2 linked regions of the Gottschalkia purinilytica genome follow. Each later gene encodes a partner of the first gene's protein in a complex. Links are inferred from orthologs where the notes say so. Each region holds a gene or a part of one and is shown on either strand. Other genes may lie near its edges.

Evidence for each region.
Region 2: the proteins of uvrB (region 1) and pcrA are in contact, whole or in part, in a crystal structure (PDB 7EGT), measured with the Thermus thermophilus proteins. The link is inferred for Gottschalkia purinilytica from one-to-one orthologs. Residues at the interface, in WP_096411307.1 of Thermus thermophilus: Glu23, Leu25, Arg26, Asp27, Gly28, Glu29, Arg30, Phe31, Arg55, Glu326, Asp327, Phe328, Glu379, Ser382, Gln383, His398, Gly400, Arg401; in WP_096412145.1 of Thermus thermophilus: His654, Arg656, Phe657, Gln666, Asp668, Glu669, Lys680, Arg681, Leu682, Ser683, Lys685, Tyr686, Ala687.

Annotation. Positions count from the first base shown.
Region 1 is NZ_LGSS01000004.1:224,318-233,013, forward strand. The notes cover bases 3,465-6,428. They hold uvrB (excinuclease ABC subunit UvrB), read right to left. Parts: upstream 5,953-6,428; coding sequence 3,976-5,952; downstream 3,465-3,975. Other genes in these bases: uvrA (excinuclease ABC subunit UvrA), read right to left, coding at 3,465-3,957; CLPU_RS05915 (putative periplasmic lipoprotein), read left to right, coding at 6,368-6,428. Outside these bases: CLPU_RS05895 (hypothetical protein), read left to right, coding at 1-96; CLPU_RS05900 (YcxB family protein), read right to left, coding at 380-910; more of uvrA, read right to left, coding at 1,135-3,464; more of CLPU_RS05915, read left to right, coding at 6,429-7,945; CLPU_RS05920 (PDZ domain-containing protein), read right to left, coding at 7,959-8,696. UniProt on the Escherichia coli protein: The UvrABC repair system catalyzes the recognition and processing of DNA lesions. A damage recognition complex composed of 2 UvrA and 2 UvrB subunits scans DNA for abnormalities.
Region 2 is NZ_LGSS01000020.1:21,217-29,892, forward strand. What follows is about bases 2,796-5,739. They hold pcrA (DNA helicase PcrA), read right to left. Parts: upstream 5,397-5,739; coding sequence 3,195-5,396; downstream 2,796-3,194. Other genes in these bases: ligA (NAD-dependent DNA ligase LigA), read right to left, coding at 2,796-3,178; CLPU_RS14655 (methyl-accepting chemotaxis protein), read right to left, coding at 5,642-5,739. Outside these bases: Asp-tRNA(Asn)/Glu-tRNA(Gln) amidotransferase subunit GatA, read right to left, coding at 1-85; CLPU_RS14635 (GNAT family N-acetyltransferase), read right to left, coding at 172-714; Asp-tRNA(Asn)/Glu-tRNA(Gln) amidotransferase subunit GatC, read right to left, coding at 869-1,150; more of ligA, read right to left, coding at 1,166-2,795; more of CLPU_RS14655, read right to left, coding at 5,740-7,090; CLPU_RS14660 (sulfurtransferase), read right to left, coding at 7,450-8,409; CLPU_RS14665 (TVP38/TMEM64 family protein), read right to left, coding at 8,476-8,676. UniProt on the Escherichia coli protein: A helicase with DNA-dependent ATPase activity. Unwinds DNA duplexes with 3'-5' polarity. Translocates on single-stranded DNA with 3'-5' polarity. Initiates unwinding more efficiently from a nicked substrate than double-stranded DNA.

The sequences.
Region 1 (8,696 bases):
GGAAAAATAAACGTTAAGATAAATGAAGATATAAAAAGAAAAATACTTGGAATCATGAACAAGCATAATATCCCTAAAAAGAAATTTAAAAAATAACTTATTAATAATTATTTATAAATTATAGCTTATATATTAGTTGAAAAATAAAGTAGCCTATAATATTAGTTTTATTATGGCTACTTTAAAAACTATAATAACTTATCTCTTATACCGTTCATATCTCTTTCTTATGACTTTCAAATCCAAATCATTACTTTTTCTATATAAGATTCCGTCTACAATACTCTTTTCAAATGTATTACTACACAAAAATATTTCATCTCTGACTTGCTCTTATCATTTATTAAAAATCTTTATATTTAAATCACATTATACATTTTTATGATAGGGTCTTTTCATAAAGTAGCTTTATTTTCTTTACAAATTCTTCTTTTTCAGTTTCATCTTTAAATGCTGAATTAGGAACAATTACTGCTGAAACGGCGCTAATATATATGTAAATATGTTTTTTATCTAATTCTATCGACTCTATTTCTTTTAGATTAATCTTAGCTTCTCCTTTATCGCTTTTTTCAATAATATAATCTTCCGTTATCTCTAAAGTTACACTTAAAGGTACGGCACTATTCTTTCCTTCATTAAGCATTTTAGATATTCTTCTCGCTACCATCCACTTAGCATATTTTTCATACAGAGCTATCCATAATATAGATGCAGGTATAAACCAACACAACCAATACCATATGGGTATTCCACTGGATAAAGAAAAAGGATAAGGTATTAATAAAAATATTATAGGAAATAAGTATTTCTGTATTATTAAAGATCTTCTCATTGTTCTAGAATGTTTAATGTGAAACATATTGAAATCTATGTGGTCTTGTTTTTCAATAATATAATTAAGCTGCATATTGTTCTCCTTAATAATTCTTGATTATATTCTTAGATCATTAATTTTAATAAAAAATATCTAAAACTTATTTTAGGTATTTCCTATTATTAAATCTTGTCTTAAAGCTCTTTTAATTGATATATTATTTTTATAGAGGATTAATAAAAGTCATTTATCTTTTTAATGACATTTTATTAATCACTCTATTATCAATAATCTTTATATAATATGATTTTAAATATTTAAGACAGTACCTTACTTAAAAAATGTCCTGTATAAGACTCAGGTACTTTACATACTTCTTCTGGTGTTCCTTGAGCTACTATAGTTCCACCTTTATCTCCACCTTCTGGTCCTAAATCTATTATATAGTCAGATATCTTTATTACATCTAAGTTATGTTCTATAACTACTACTGCATTTCCAGCATCTACTAGCTTATTTAATACTTTTATAAGCTTATGAACATCTGCTGTATGAAGTCCTGTTGTTGGTTCATCTAGTATATATAAAGTTTTTCCTGTACTTCTTTTACTTAACTCTGTAGCAAGTTTTATTCTTTGAGCTTCTCCCCCTGATAATTGAGTAGATGGCTGACCTAATTTTATATATCCTAGTCCTACTTCATTCATAGTCTCTATTTTTCTTTTTATACTTGGAATATTATCGAAAAATTCTAATGATTCCTCTACAGTCATATCTAAAATTTCAGATATTGTCTTCCCTTTATATTTTACTTGTAGTGTCTCTCTATTATACCTTTTTCCCTTACATACTTCACAAGGTACATATACATCTGGTAAAAAGTGCATTTCTATTTTTATGATTCCATCACCTTTACAAGCTTCACACCTTCCACCTTTTACATTAAAACTAAATCTTCCTTTTTGATAACCTCTAGATTTAGCTTCTGGTGTCATTGAAAATACATCTCTTATCTGGTCAAAAACACCTGTATATGTTGCAGGATTTGATCTAGGTGTTCTACCTATAGGTGATTGATCTATTTCTATTATTTTGTCTATGTTATCTATACCTTTTATAGTTTTATGCTTTCCTGGTTTCTGTTTTAGCCTATGAAGCTTTTGAGCTAATCCTTTGTATAGTATTTCATTTATTAGCGTACTCTTTCCTGAACCCGAAACTCCTGTTATAGATGTAAATACACCTAGTGGAATTTTTACATTAACATTTTTTAGATTATTTTCACTAGCACCTACAACTTCTATCCAATTTCCATTAGGTTTTCTTCTTTCTAAAGGTACCTCTATTTTTTTCCTTCCACTTAGATATTGTCCTGTTATAGATTCCTCACATTTCTTAATTTCCTCTACAGTACCTTGAGCTATTATATGCCCTCCGTGTACTCCTGCACCTGGTCCAATATCTACAATGTGATCAGCACAATACATTGTATCTTCATCATGTTCAACTACTATAAGCGTATTTCCCAAATCTGTAAGATTTCTTAAGGTTTTTAAAAGTCTGTCGTTATCTCTTTGATGAAGTCCTATACTTGGCTCATCTAATACATATAATACCCCTACTAAACTAGACCCTATTTGTGTTGCAAGTCTAATTCTTTGAGATTCTCCTCCTGAAAGAGTTCCTGCATTTCTTGAAAGTGTAAGATAATCTAATCCAACATCTACTAAAAACTTAAGTCTTTCTCTTATTTCTTTTAATATTTGATTTGCTATAATTTCTTCTTTTTCTGAAAGTTTTAGATTGTCTATAAAATCTAATGCTTGTCTTACCGATAATTTTGTAAAATCAGTTATATTTAATTCATTTATTTTTATAGCTAAGATCTCTGGCTTTAATCTTGAACCACCACATTTAGGACAGTCTTTTATACTCATAAAGCTTTCTATCTTTTCCTTCATATATTCAGAAGAAGTCTCTCCATATCTTCTTTCTAAATTAGGTACTACACCTTCAAAAGTCCCTTCATAAGTTTTCCATCCACTAAATCTACTATCAAATTCAAATTTAACTTTTCTTTCTCCTGTCCCATATAGTATTTCATCTATAAATTCTTTTGGAGCATCTTTTAAAGGTGTATCTAAGCTTACATTATGATACTCAGCTATTGATTTAAACATTTGAAAATAATATGTTTCATCAGAAGTATTTGAAAAAGGCGCAATAGCTCCTTGGTTTATAGATAAATTTTGGTTTGGTATAACCAATTCTGGGTCTACTTTCATATGGCTACCTAATCCATTACAAGTATTACACATTCCAAAAGGACTGTTAAAAGAAAACATTCTAGGTGAAATTTCATCTATTCCTATCCCACAATCTGGACATGAAAACTTTTGGCTAAATAAAAGCTCTCTTTCGCCTATAACATCTACTATAGCTAATCCATCACTAAGCTTTAATACTGTTTCTAATGAATCTGTAAGTCTTTGTTCTATTCCTTCTTTTACTATTATTCTATCTACTACAACTTCTATAGAATGTTTTTTATTTTTATCTAATTTTATTTCTTCTCCTAGATCTTTAGTTTCCCCATCTATTCTAACTCTGACAAATCCTTCTTTACGTATATTTTCTAATATTTTTTGATGTTCTCCTTTTTTTCCTCTTACAATAGGAGCTAAAAGCTGAATCTTTGTTCTTTCTTCAAGTTCTAATATTTGATCTACCATCTGATCTATAGTTTGAGAAACAATTTCTTTCCCACATTTATAACAATAAGGTGTCCCTATTCTTGCAAATAAAAGTCTTAAGTAATCGTAAATCTCAGTTACTGTACCTACTGTAGATCTTGGATTTCTATTTGTAGTTTTTTGATCTATCGATATAGCAGGTGAAAGTCCCTCAATATATTCAACATCTGGCTTTTCCATTTGTCCTAAAAATTGTCTAGCATATGATGAAAGACTTTCAACATATCTTCTTTGACCTTCTGCATATATAGTATCAAAAGCTAAGGAAGACTTTCCTGAACCACTTAAACCCGTAAATACTATAAATTTATCTCTAGGTATCTCTAAGTCAACATTTTTTAAATTATGTTCTTGTGCTCCCTTTACTATAATCTTGTCTTTAGCCATCTAAGTCACCTCATTAATTTAGTTAGTCATTTTCTTTAATTCTTCTATTTTATCTCTAAGTTCTGCTGCTCTTTCAAACTGTAAGCTTTCAGCAGCTTCCATCATTTCTGTTTCAAGCTTGGCTATAGCATCATTAATGTCTTCTACTGAAATATTTTGAGAAGTATCTACTCCATATTTTTCTGACTCTTCAGCTACTTTAGTTGCTTCTATAACATCTCTAATTCCTTTTTCTATAGTTTTAGGAACTATTCCATGTTCTTCATTATATTCAGTTTGAATTTTCCTCCTTCTGTTTGTTTCATTTATAGCATTTCTCATTGAATTTGTAATTTTATCAGCATACATTATAACCTTACCTTCGGCATTTCTAGCAGCTCTACCTATTGTTTGTATCATAGATGTTTCAGATCTTAAAAATCCTTCTTTATCAGCATCTAATATTGCTACTAAAGATACTTCTGGTATATCTAGTCCTTCTCTTAAAAGGTTGATTCCAATCAACACATCAAACTTTCCTAATCTCAAATCTCTTATTATTTCCATACGCTCTATGGTCTTAATATCTGAGTGAAGATATTTAACTTTAATACCTATTTCTTTAAAATAGTTAGTAAGATCTTCTGACATTTTCTTAGTAAGAGTTGTTATAAGCACTCTCTCATTTCTTTCTGTTCTAATATTTATCTCTTTAATTAAATTATCGATTTGATTTTTAGTTGGTCTTACCTCTATTTCTGGATCTAATAGTCCAGTAGGTCTAATAATTTGTTCTACTATTTCTTGAGAATGTTCTAATTCATAAGGTCCTGGTGTAGCACTCACATACAATATTTGATTAATATGATCCTCAAATTCATCAAACTTTAATGGTCTATTGTCTAAAGCCGATGGTAATCTAAATCCATAATCTACTAATGTCATTTTTCTAGAACGGTCACCTGCATACATACCCCTTACTTGAGGTATAGTAACATGTGATTCATCTATAATCATAAGATAATCTTCTGGGAAGTAATCTAATAATGTATATGGCTTACTTCCTGCGGGTCTTCCACTTATATGTCTTGAATAGTTTTCTATTCCTTGACAAAATCCCATTTCCCTAAGCATTTCTATATCATACATAGTTCGTTGTTTTAGTCTTTGAGCTTCAAGAAGCTTATCTTCACTTTCTAACTCTTTTAATCTCTCTTCTAATTCTATTTCTATAGTCTTTATAGCTCTCTCAACTTTATCTTGGGATGTAGCAAAGTGAGAAGCAGGAAATATAGATATATGGCTTCTAAGGCCTATTATTTCTCCAGTAAGTGCATTAACTTCTGTTATTCTATCTATTTCATCTCCAAAAAACTCAACTCTTATAGCATTTTCATTAGAGGAAGCTGGGAATATCTCTATAACATCGCCTCTTACTCTAAAAGTTCCCCTCACAAAATTTATGTCATTTCTTTCGTATTGAATATCTATAAGCTTCCTAATGACTTCTTCTCTATCTTTAGTCATACCTGGTCTTAGTGATACTACTAGATTTTCATAGTCAATAGGGTCACCAAGTCCATATATACATGAAACACTAGCGACTATTATTACATCTTTTCTATCAAACAATCCAGCAGTCGCAGAGTGTCTTAATTTATCTATTTCATCATTTATAGATGCATCTTTTTCTATATAAGTATCTGTATGTGGAACATATGCTTCTGGTTGATAGTAATCATAATAACTCACAAAATATTCTACTGCGTTATCTGGAAAAAACTCCTTAAACTCACTAGCAAGCTGTGCAGCTAAAGTCTTATTATGTGCAATTATTATTGTAGGCTTCTGAACTTTTTCAATTATATTTGCCATTGTAAAAGTTTTTCCCGATCCAGTAACCCCTAATAATGTTTGCTGTTTTACACCTTGCAATATTCCTTTACTTAATTTTTCTATAGCTTGAGGTTGATCCCCAGTTGGTTTAAACTCCGATTTTATTTTAAATTTATCCAAATTATCACCTCTATTTATGTGTGCATTTATTTATCAATAAAAATTCTGGTATATATTTTAAAAGTATATCATATACTTTTTTTATTCGTTATAAATAGATATATAAATCCATAAATTACAAAAAGTTTTTTAAATATATCCTCTGTATAACAAGTTAACTATATAGTATCTATCTATTATCAAAGTATAAAAATATATTATTAAGTAATCTCTCAAACATAATTATAAATAGTACAAGTTTTAAAAATAATAATATTTCTGAACATTTGTTCGTATTAATTATATATTTTGTTCCAGAATAAGTCAATATGAGTGATACAATAAAATATTAAAATACTTATAATAGACTTTTAAAAGGTATTTAATCTATTTTGTTGAATAATGTATATAATGATAGAAAGTGGAGGTGACGTCAGTGAGAAAATCATTATTAGTATTTTCTGTCGTTTTAACTTTGTCAGGTTGTAGCCAAAAAAACACTTTAACTAATATGTTAAGTAATAGTAAAAATGAAAATAAGTCTATAGAAAATAATATTGATTTTACAGTAGAGAAAACTACTCTTTCTAAAGGATATAATCTAACAGAACCCAATGTAGAAGTTGTTAAGGATTCTTCAGATTCACTGATTTTAGCTAATTTGGGCATTTTAGAATGCTCTGATATTAAAGTTGATAAAATAACAGAATATAATAACCAAGTAAATATATATACAAGTATTATAAATGATAAAGAAAATGATAGTATTGTTGTTCCTCAAATACTAATAAATATGAAGAATATACCAAATGCTAATCTTAAAGATTTAACTTTCAACATAGTAAGGTCTAATTATGAAACAATAAATCTAAATCATAGTATCAATCAATCTCTAGATACAATATACAATCAATTTAATTTATCTCCTACCTCTATACCGCAAACTACGCTTACGAAAGAAAGAGATCGATATTATTGGGATATTCAAATTTTAAATGCGTTTAAAAAAGAAGATTTAGATAGTTCTATAGTTAATTTTAGTACAAGAGTTGATTCTTTCACAGGAAAGCTTATAAATACTAATGAAAATAATATCTCTAACATAATAGATAAAGGAAACATACTAAACTTTACTGAAAATAGATTTTTATTATATGCTCAAAAATCATATATAAATAAAAAGGCTGTGGAAACTTTATGGATATATGATACAGAAACTAATATCAAGAAAAAGATATTTTTAACCGATAAGTCTATTGTTAAAGCCAATCTTAATTTAAACTTAAATAAAGTAGCTGTTATTGAAAGTATAGATAACATTACTTCACTATCTGTCATAGATTTAAATAATCTTTATGTCAAAGAGTTATCTTCAGGAAAACATAATAATACTAGTAATATAAAATGGCATAATAATGATCTTTATGCTATTGTTAATGATAAAAATAATCTTTCATCTATTATTTCATATGATATTAATACTAATAAAGAAAATATTATTTATTCTAGTAAAACAAAGCTATCAACATTTGATTTAATAGATAATTCTATTTTATTTTCAACTTTTAATGAAGATAAGAGTTTATCAGAAGTGTTTATTTATAATGAAAATGAAAAACCATTGAAAATTGATAACGGAACAAATGCAAAGTTTATTGATAAAAATAAGGTTATGTACATAAAAGAAAATAAAGATATCTCTAATATATATTTATATAATATAAAAGAAGATAATAAAGATTTATTAACAAATCAAAACATAATAAACTATTCTTTTAAAAGCAAAGATGACATTTATTTTATTGGAAAAAACAAAGATAATATGAACTTTCTGTTACTTACATATAATTATAAAAATAATGTTATTTCTCCTATATCTAATTGGATAAGTAACAACATATACTATAGTCCTTATAATAATATGATATATTTTAGTATAACTCCACCTGAATCAAATTCTGGTAATGAAACAATATATTCTATTAACATCAACAACTTACATAAAAAAGATTAAAATTAAAGGAAGCTTATATGTTAAAGCTTCCTTTAATTTTGGTAAATATCTTCTGAATTGTAGTTTTATCTTGTAATTTAAATACAATGTTTGAGTTCTGCGGAACTATTAATATTCCTAAGTCAGACACTCCTCTTTTAGAGTTTTTATATATTTGACTGACTATCTTGCCATTGTTATTATAATAGCTAATAAATATAGAAGTTGGAAAACGAGATAATATTTCAATTATATCTACTTTGCTATTAATATTTTTACCATTCATTGATACTATAACATTCCCTGATTTTATTCCTAATTTTTCTCCAACACTATTAGGTAGTATATCTAAAACTCTTACTCCTCTTGTAGTAGGAGTGAAAAAAGGATCTTTATTTAATTCCTCTCTATTATTTTTTCTAATTATAATTTCATGAGCTATTGGTGCAAATAAAACTACTATATATTTGAAAATATATATTTTTATGGCAATGATTGACAATAAAATAAGACTTAGACTAAATAGAAATAAGTCTTTTGAAATTTTTCTTTTCTTTGTTTTACAATCTTTTGTTATAGTATTATCTCCATATCCTAAAATTGCAACAACTCCTGTTATAGCATATGAAATCTCATTAATATAGCTAGATACTTCCTGTTTAGCAAATAGTGGCCACCAGCTTGGCATATCAACAAAGTTATTATTTATTCCTTGAGATATAGCTAAAAGCATAGTAATAGGTATAGGCCAATATCTTGCCATATTAAAAGC
Region 2 (8,676 bases), on another replicon or contig:
AGCTTTTCACTATATCTTGTGAATTTATCTCTTTTTTTCTTAATAAATCTATTAAATCATGTATAGTGAGATGAGTTAGATCCACTTGTATCATCCTTTCAATACTTCAAATATGAAGCAATATATTAACTTATTAATAATTTTCCTACGTACTTCATATAGTTAAGTAATTTATTTATTTCTATTTTTCCAGTTGTACTTAGATATAGACATTTCATACAAATTCCAATAACCGTTTTCAACCTTCCTCGCATTTTTAATAAGATTTTCTTTTACAAATCCAACACCCTCGTAACACTTAATAGCACCAGAGTTAAAATCAAATACTTTAAGGATTATCTTCTCTAGTTTAAACTTTGTAAATCCAATCCTTAATAATTCTTCTAATACTAGTTTCCCTATTCCTCTACCTCTTACATTTTCTTCTCCTATTAAAAATCTTCCTATTTTCCCAACCATATTGACCTTATCTTCTATGCATAACTCAACAGTTCCAATAGTTTCATTTGTATCAGCTAATATTATTTTATAAACGAATATATCAGAATTTTCTTTTTTAACTTTATTATAAAAATATTCTCGGATTTGATCTTCAGTTAAAGGATATGTATACACAGGCCCAGCCCATTGCAATAAATAATCTGACGTCTTATTTCCATTCCATTCAACTATTTTTCTAAAGTCTTTTTCTTCTAAGTACTGAAGCTTTATCATTTTAATTCCCCCTAAATAACGAGAAATATGAATTTCTTACTAAGTTAATCATATACAAATTTGCACCAAGAAGAGTTATTATTCTACTTGGTGCATAAAATTATCCTAATATTTTTTCGATTACCCAGGAAATATGCTGATACTTATTGTCAATTTATTTTGTAGAAATTTTAAAATAATCGTCAAGAGTATCTTTTGCATTCATTAAAGCCTTATTTTTATCCATACTTTCTTTTAAGACATCTTCTCTTGTTACATTCATTTGTGAATGAATATAGTAAGTAGGCTCTATATTTGTCGTATTCATTTCTTCAATCTTTTCTACATAGTTTAGTAATATTTCTATATCTTTTATGAATTTCTCTTTTTCCTTACCTTTTATTTCTAATTTTGATAGTTTTATAACTTTCTCGATTTCTTCCTCTGTAATAGTCATTATATTCCCTCCATATTACATAAGCTTTGAATCTTCAACTATTTTCTTAAATTCATCACTATTTATAATAGAAATTCCAAGTTCACTAGCTTTGTCGGCCTTTGATCCTGGATTTTCTCCAACTACCACAAAGTCTGTTTTTTTACTTACACTACCTGTCACTTTACCACCAAGTTTTTCTACTATTTCTTTTGCCTCAGTCCTACTAAAGTCTTCTAAAGTGCCAGTAACAACTACAGTTTTTCCACTGAATATACTATCTTCTTTTACTTCATGCTCTTCATATTCTAAAGTTATTCCTTCAGATAATAGCTTATTTATACTTTCTACTATTTTGTCATCATGGAAAAACTCTATTATACTATTAGCAACTATTCCTCCTATATCTGGTACAGAAATTAATTCATCATATGTTGCGTTCATTATATTTTCTAGTGACTTGAAAGTATTAGCAAGCTCTGTAGCTGTTTTTCTTCCTACATTAGGTATACCAAGTGCATATATAAACGCATCTAAATCACAATTTTTACTTTTTTCTATAGCATTTAATAGATTCTCTGTCTTTTTCTTTCCGAATCTCTCTAATTCAACTAAATCATCAAATTTAAGCTCATATATTTGAGATATATCCTTTAAATCTAATTTTTCAAATAACTGTCCTGCTGTTTTTTCACTAAATCCTTCTATATTCATAGCATCTCTACTTGCAAAATGAACTAGTCTTGATACTAACTGTGGCTTACAAGATAGTGAATTTAAGCAAAACATATGTACACCTTCATGTTTCAATTCACTATTACATGCAGGACAGTATTCTGGCTTATCTATTTCCTCATGTACTTCATCATCTTCAACTGCTCCCATTATTTCTGGTATAACATCATTTGACCTTCTTATCCAAACCTTGCATCCTTTTTTTACTCTTTTTCTCTGTATATCATCCCAGTTATTTAAAGTAGCCCTTTTTACAGTTACTCCTCCTATATCAATAGGCTCTAGATGTGCTATTGGAGTTACTTTTCCCGTTCTTCCTACATTCCATTCCACTTCTAGTAGCTTTGTAGTAACTTCTTCTGCCTCAAATTTATATGCCATAGCCCATCTAGGAAACTTCTGAGTATATCCTAAAACTTCTCTCGTTCTAATATCATTTATTTTTATAACTAATCCATCTGTTAACACATCTAAATTTTTTCTTTCTTCATTCACTCTACCTACTTCTTCTATTACTTCTTCTATATCATTATATACTTTAAGATAGTCGTTTACAGGAAGTCTATTTTCCTTTATGAACTCTATCATATCTAGATGAGTTTCAAATGTTAATGTATCAGAAAATCCTATATTATAAAAGTAAGCTATAAGGTTTCTTTCTGCTGTTAACTTTGGATCCAAGTTTCTTAAAGCCCCTGCCGCTCCATTTCTAGCATTCTTCAAAGGTTCTTTTGCCTTTTTATTATACTCTTCTAGTGCCGATAAAGGCATGAGACCCTCTCCTTGAACCTCAAATGTGCCATCTTTAAAAGGTATAGTTAAAGGAACAGTTTTTATTGTTTTTATCTGTGGAAGTATGCCTTCTCCTATTATTCCATTACCTCTAGTTGAACCTTGTACTAGTTTTCCATCTTGATAAGTAAGGTTTATTGTAAGACCATCGAATTTTAGTTCAACAACATACGTAGGATATGGAAGCTTCTGTTCATTTGCTGCATTATACTGGTTTATAAGCTTTTTAACTCTTTGATCCCAACTTCTAAGTTCTTCTACATTTTGGCTTTTATCCAAGCTCAGTAGTTTTCCTAAATGTCTATGTTTTTCGAACTTATCTAATACTTCCCCACCTACTCTTTGTGTAGGTGAGTTAGAAAGCACAGTATTTGTTTCTTTCTCGAGTGCTACTAATTCATCATAAATAGCGTCATATTCTTTATCACTAACCTTAGGACTGTCTAATGTATAGTAGTAGTAGTTTAGGTCATTTATTATATCTATTAGTTCTTTCATTCTAGACAATTTATTATCATCCATATTAGCACCTCCAAATTTATACTACTTCTATAGGTGCATAGGCAAGCATAAGTTTCTTTATACCTTGACTTGGAAAAGTTACTGTTATCTCTGTATTTTCTCCTTGTCCTTTTACTTGAACAACCGTTCCTATTCCCCAAGACTTATGGCTTACTTTCGCTCCTGCCTTTATATTCTCACTATCTGAATTCAGATTAGGTTCTTTTTTAGTATTCTCAAATGTATATCCTTTAAAATATTTACTACTTGTACTTGAATTTTGAGTTGCAGTATTTAATTTTTTCTTTTCATTGCAACCATCGATCAAACTTTCCGGTACTTCGCCTATAAACCTTGAAACTGCATTATAATTTGTTTTACCATACAACATACGTATACTTGAATATGTCATATATAGTATTTCTTTGGCTCTTGTTATTCCTACATAACAAAGTCTTCTTTCTTCTTCTAACTCATCATCATCTGTAAATCCTCGTGCTGATGGAAAAAGTCCTTCTTCCATTCCAGTCATAAATACTACAGGAAATTCAAGACCTTTAGCGCTGTGTAAGGTCATTAAAGTTACTGCTTCACCGTTTTCTGTGTCCACTCTATCTATGTCTGAAAGTAATGATATATTAGCAAGAAAATCTTCCAAATTACTTTCTTCATTATTAGCTTCATAATCTATAGCAACAGATAGAAACTCTTCTAAGTTTTCTATTCTACTTCTGGCTTCCACTGTATTCTCTTCTTCAAGCTCTTTTATATATCCAATAGAATCTAATATGTTCTCGATTAAGTCTTTTACTCCTAATATTTCTTTCATAGCTATAAATTTTCCTATAAGAGAAACAAAGCTTTTTAAGTTAGTTATTGCTCTTTGTGAAAGCCCAGGTATTTCTTCTGCATCCAGCATTATACTATATATACTTTCACCTTTCTTAATACTATAATCCTCTACCTTATCTAAAGTCGTTTTTCCTATTCCTCTTTTAGGAACATTTATTATTCTTTTTAAACTTATATTATCTACTGGATTTTGAATAACTCTTAAGTAAGCTATAATATCTTTTATTTCTTTTCTATCGTAGAACTTTAATCCTCCTACAATTTTATATGGTATATTCCCTTTTATTAATGCTTCCTCTAGTACACGAGACTGGGCATTAGTTCTGTAAAGTAAGGCAAAATCCGATAAGCTTTTTTCATCTTCCTCACAGATACTTTTTATTTTATTAACTATAAAGTAAGCTTCGTCGTGTTCGTTATCCCCATTATATATTTTTATTTTGTCTCCTTCTTCATTTTCAGTCCATAAAATCTTATCTTTTCTCTCTAAATTATTTTCTATAACAGAGTTTGCTGCATCAAGTATAGTTTTTGTAGAGCGATAATTTTGTTCTAGTTTTATAACTTTAGCATTAGGATATTCTTCTTCAAAGTCCAATATATTCCTTATGTCAGCTCCTCTCCATTTGTAAATTGACTGGTCAAAATCACCAACCACGCATATATTCTCATGTTGTTTAGCCAATAATTTTATCAACATATATTGTGCTCTATTTGTATCTTGATATTCATCTACTAATACATATTTGAATTTATTTTGATAGTATTCTAGTACATCAGGATTTTGTCTAAAGAGCTCTATAGTTTTATTTATTAAGTCATCAAAGTCTAATGCATTATTTTCTTTTAACTTATTTTGATATAATTCATATAGCTCTCCTTTTTGTCTTTCTCTAAAGTCGCTATAGTTATCATTTATATATTTATCTGGTGATATCAACTTGTCCTTTTGAGATCCTATAAAGTTTAACATTGAATTAGGATCAAATAGTTTTTCGTTCATGTCTTTTTCTTTTAAACAATCTTTTATAAGAGTCTTTTGATCACTAGTATCAAATATAACAAAACTTCTATTGTATCCGATCTTCTCTATATTTCTTCTAAGTATTCTTACACATATAGAGTGAAAAGTTCCTGTCCATATATCGTCTACTCCGTCTACTATAAGTCTGGATATCCTTTCTTTCATTTCACTTGCAGCTTTATTTGTAAATGTAAGTGCTAATATATTATAAGGACTTACTCCTTTTTCCTCGATTAAATATGCTATTCTATAAGTAAGTACTCTTGTCTTTCCACTTCCAGCACCAGCTAATACGAGTATTGGTCCTTCCGTAGCAAGAACAGCTTCTTTTTGTCTTTCGTTCATTCCTGTAAGAAAGCTCATTTTATTTTCCCCTTTCTTCTCATTGTCTACTTATACTATTATATAAGAAAGTATCTCCTTATTAAAGATGATTAGTCAATGATATTAGTAGTGTAACTATATCATATTTTATTCTTATATTTAACAGCCCTATATAAGAAGTTTCTAACTTCTGTAAATGTGAGTAGTTCACCAATTATAAACCTAATTAAAAATGAGCCTCTTTTAATATTAAGAGACTCATTACTTTAATTATAATTATTCTATTAAAACACATATTCTCCTTTTTCTAATAAATCTTTTGTTATATTTATCATTTCATCAAACATAGTTATTATAGTTTTAGATAACTCTTTAGCCTTTTCTACTTGAGAGTAAGCTTCCTTAATATTTTCTCTCTTTATTAAATTAATAACTACTTCTCCTATATTATGCAAGTCTTCATGATAAGAATCAACTTCAGACCATATTTCTAAAATTTGGGGATTTTTAGGACTAACAGAGTGATAAAAATGTCCAAAAGCACATCTATGTCCATCTGTCTGGATAGGTAGAACTTTCACTTCATTTACCATAGATTCTAAAGTCAGAACCCAATTCTTGTGGGCAGTTATAGCAGATTCCACATTTTTGATAAAGTCATCATTGGAAATTCTATACTTATCTTGATTACTAAGCTTTCCACCAACTTTAGCTACACTAGATACCTTATTTTCTATATCTTTAATTCCACTAGATATCTCTTTAATTTTATTAGATACATCTGTTAACTCAGTTGAAGTATTGTTCATTTTTTCTATTATATTAGTTGTATCTCCCATTGCACTACTTATTTCCTCCGTAGCAGAGCTAAGTTCTTGACTTGTATTAGATATAGCATTAATTCCATCTACAGTTTCACTTATTAGTTCATTATTTTTATTAAATATGTATATGAGCTCATCTAATTGAGCTTTAACTGATTCTATTTCATCTACTGATTCTGAAACACTCTTAGAACTATTCTCAGAGGCTATATTTATATCTTCTATATGTATACTAAGACCTTCTAATAGTTTTTTTGTATCTGCTGAAAGCTTCCTCACTTCTTCAGCTACAACATTAAATCCCTTACCATGCTCACCTGCTCTTGCTGCCTCTATAGAAGCATTTAATGCTAGTATATTTATTTGTTCTGATATAGAATCTATATCTTCCATTGTTTTTTTTACATTCTTAGTTATATTGATCAAACTTGAAACATTATCATACATAGTATGTGATATATTTGTTACATATTCAATACTCTCTCCTATAACCTCCGCCATTTCTTTACTTGATGTCACATTATTACTCATCTCTTTAGTTTTATCATTCATAACAGATAAAGAATCTGAAACCTCTATAGAATTATTTTCAAGTTCGGCCATATTTGCAGATATTTCTTCAAAAACTGATGCTAATCCATCAGATATATTACTTATATTTGAAACACCGTCATTTATTTCACTTGAGTAATGTTCTAACTTTACGTCAAAAGTACTAATATCTATGGCTATATCTAATATACTGTGAATAATATACTCTATCTCTTCTTTATTTCCATAAAATTTATGTGATAAATCTATTAATTTTCTTACTATTCTATCTTTTGTATCAATTCTATTAGAATCCTCTAATTTATCTTTTAACATGTCATCTATAATCTCTTCATACTTTCTTTTACTTAGAATCATTTTTATCATTCTCCTTATATCTCTACGTATTTAAGAAATTTTATAATCTCTAATAATTTAGTTTACTCAAGTTTTTCAATATAATATATAAGTTATTTTAACATATTTTATCATTATATTATGTTTTTTTACATATTTCGCATATTTTTTTACTAATAAATTATATTCCCTCATTTAGCTATGTTTAACTATTTTTTTTGTATAGATCAACTATAAATAGTTTTATTTTTCTTTTAATTATCTATATATCTTTTATAAAAGTTACAAAAAATAATGGCTAGTCAATTAATCGGTTGATTAGCCATTATTTTTTATATCATAATTATGTTTTTTTATATTATTAATTAAGTTTCATATTATTAATCCAATGGTTTCGAAACCTCTAACCCTGATTTTTCATATTCTGCCCAAGACCCATCATAATTTTTAACATTTTCATATCCCAATAATTCTCTTAATACGAAAACTGTATGTGCCGATTTCACTCCAGATTGACAGAAAGGTAATATAGCTTCTTTATCTTTTGTTATTCCTTTTTCCCCATATAGTTTTTCAAGTTCTTCCGCACTTTTAAATGTACCATCTTCATTTAATACTTGTGTCCATTCTATCCATACTGATTTTGGAATAGATCCATCCTTAACTTCTTTCTCCGAACGTGAATCTAAAGGTATTACATTTTTATTATCTGAATTTTTCTTAATAAAATCTAAATCAGCAACATAATCTTTGTTAGGTTCTTGTGCTTTATATTGTGTTGCTTCTTTTTCATCAGATAAAGCTTTTGTTTCAAATCCTGCTTTTTTCCAAGCATCTACTCCACCCTCTAATATTTTTACATTTTCATGGCCATATACTTTCATAGTCCACCATAAACGTGAAGCCCATAATCCGTTATCAGCATCATAAATAACTACAGTATCATCATTTTTAATTCCTGCTTTACTTAAAACTTCTTCTATTTTTTCTCTATTAACCATCATTTTAGAGACACCATTTACTTCTGTCATAATATCATCTCTTTTGATTTTAACTGCTCCCGGTATGTATCCCCCTGGAAGTTTACCATCTCTTAGGTCTATTATAACAGCTTCTTTTAGGTCTTTTAGTTCTTTAGCCGTTATAATACTTTCTGGTTTAGCATACCCTTTTTGATTTTTTTCTTGTTTATTATCTTCTTTTTTACTAGCACTTGTTGTATCTTCAGTAGTTTTTTCTTGATTAGTTTGATTTGTTTCTGTTTTTTTAGAACATCCAACTGTAGCTACTGTTAAAGACAAAGCTAGTACTCCAATTAATGCTATTTTTTTACTTAACATTATTACTCCCCCTTATACTGTACATCAAAATTTTATCTAAAAGCTTTTATTTAGCTTTCATACAATTTAAACATCAATATTCTTTTTCTTCTTAAGCCACCCTGGTATAAGTGAAACTATAACAAACAGTACTGCACCAGCTCCTAAATATGCAAAAGTCTTTCCTGTGTTTCCTTCTCCACTTGCTAATGCCCCACTCATAAATGTAATTGCTATAGTTCCAGGTAACATACATATCCAAGAAACCAATATATACGTTGATAGTTT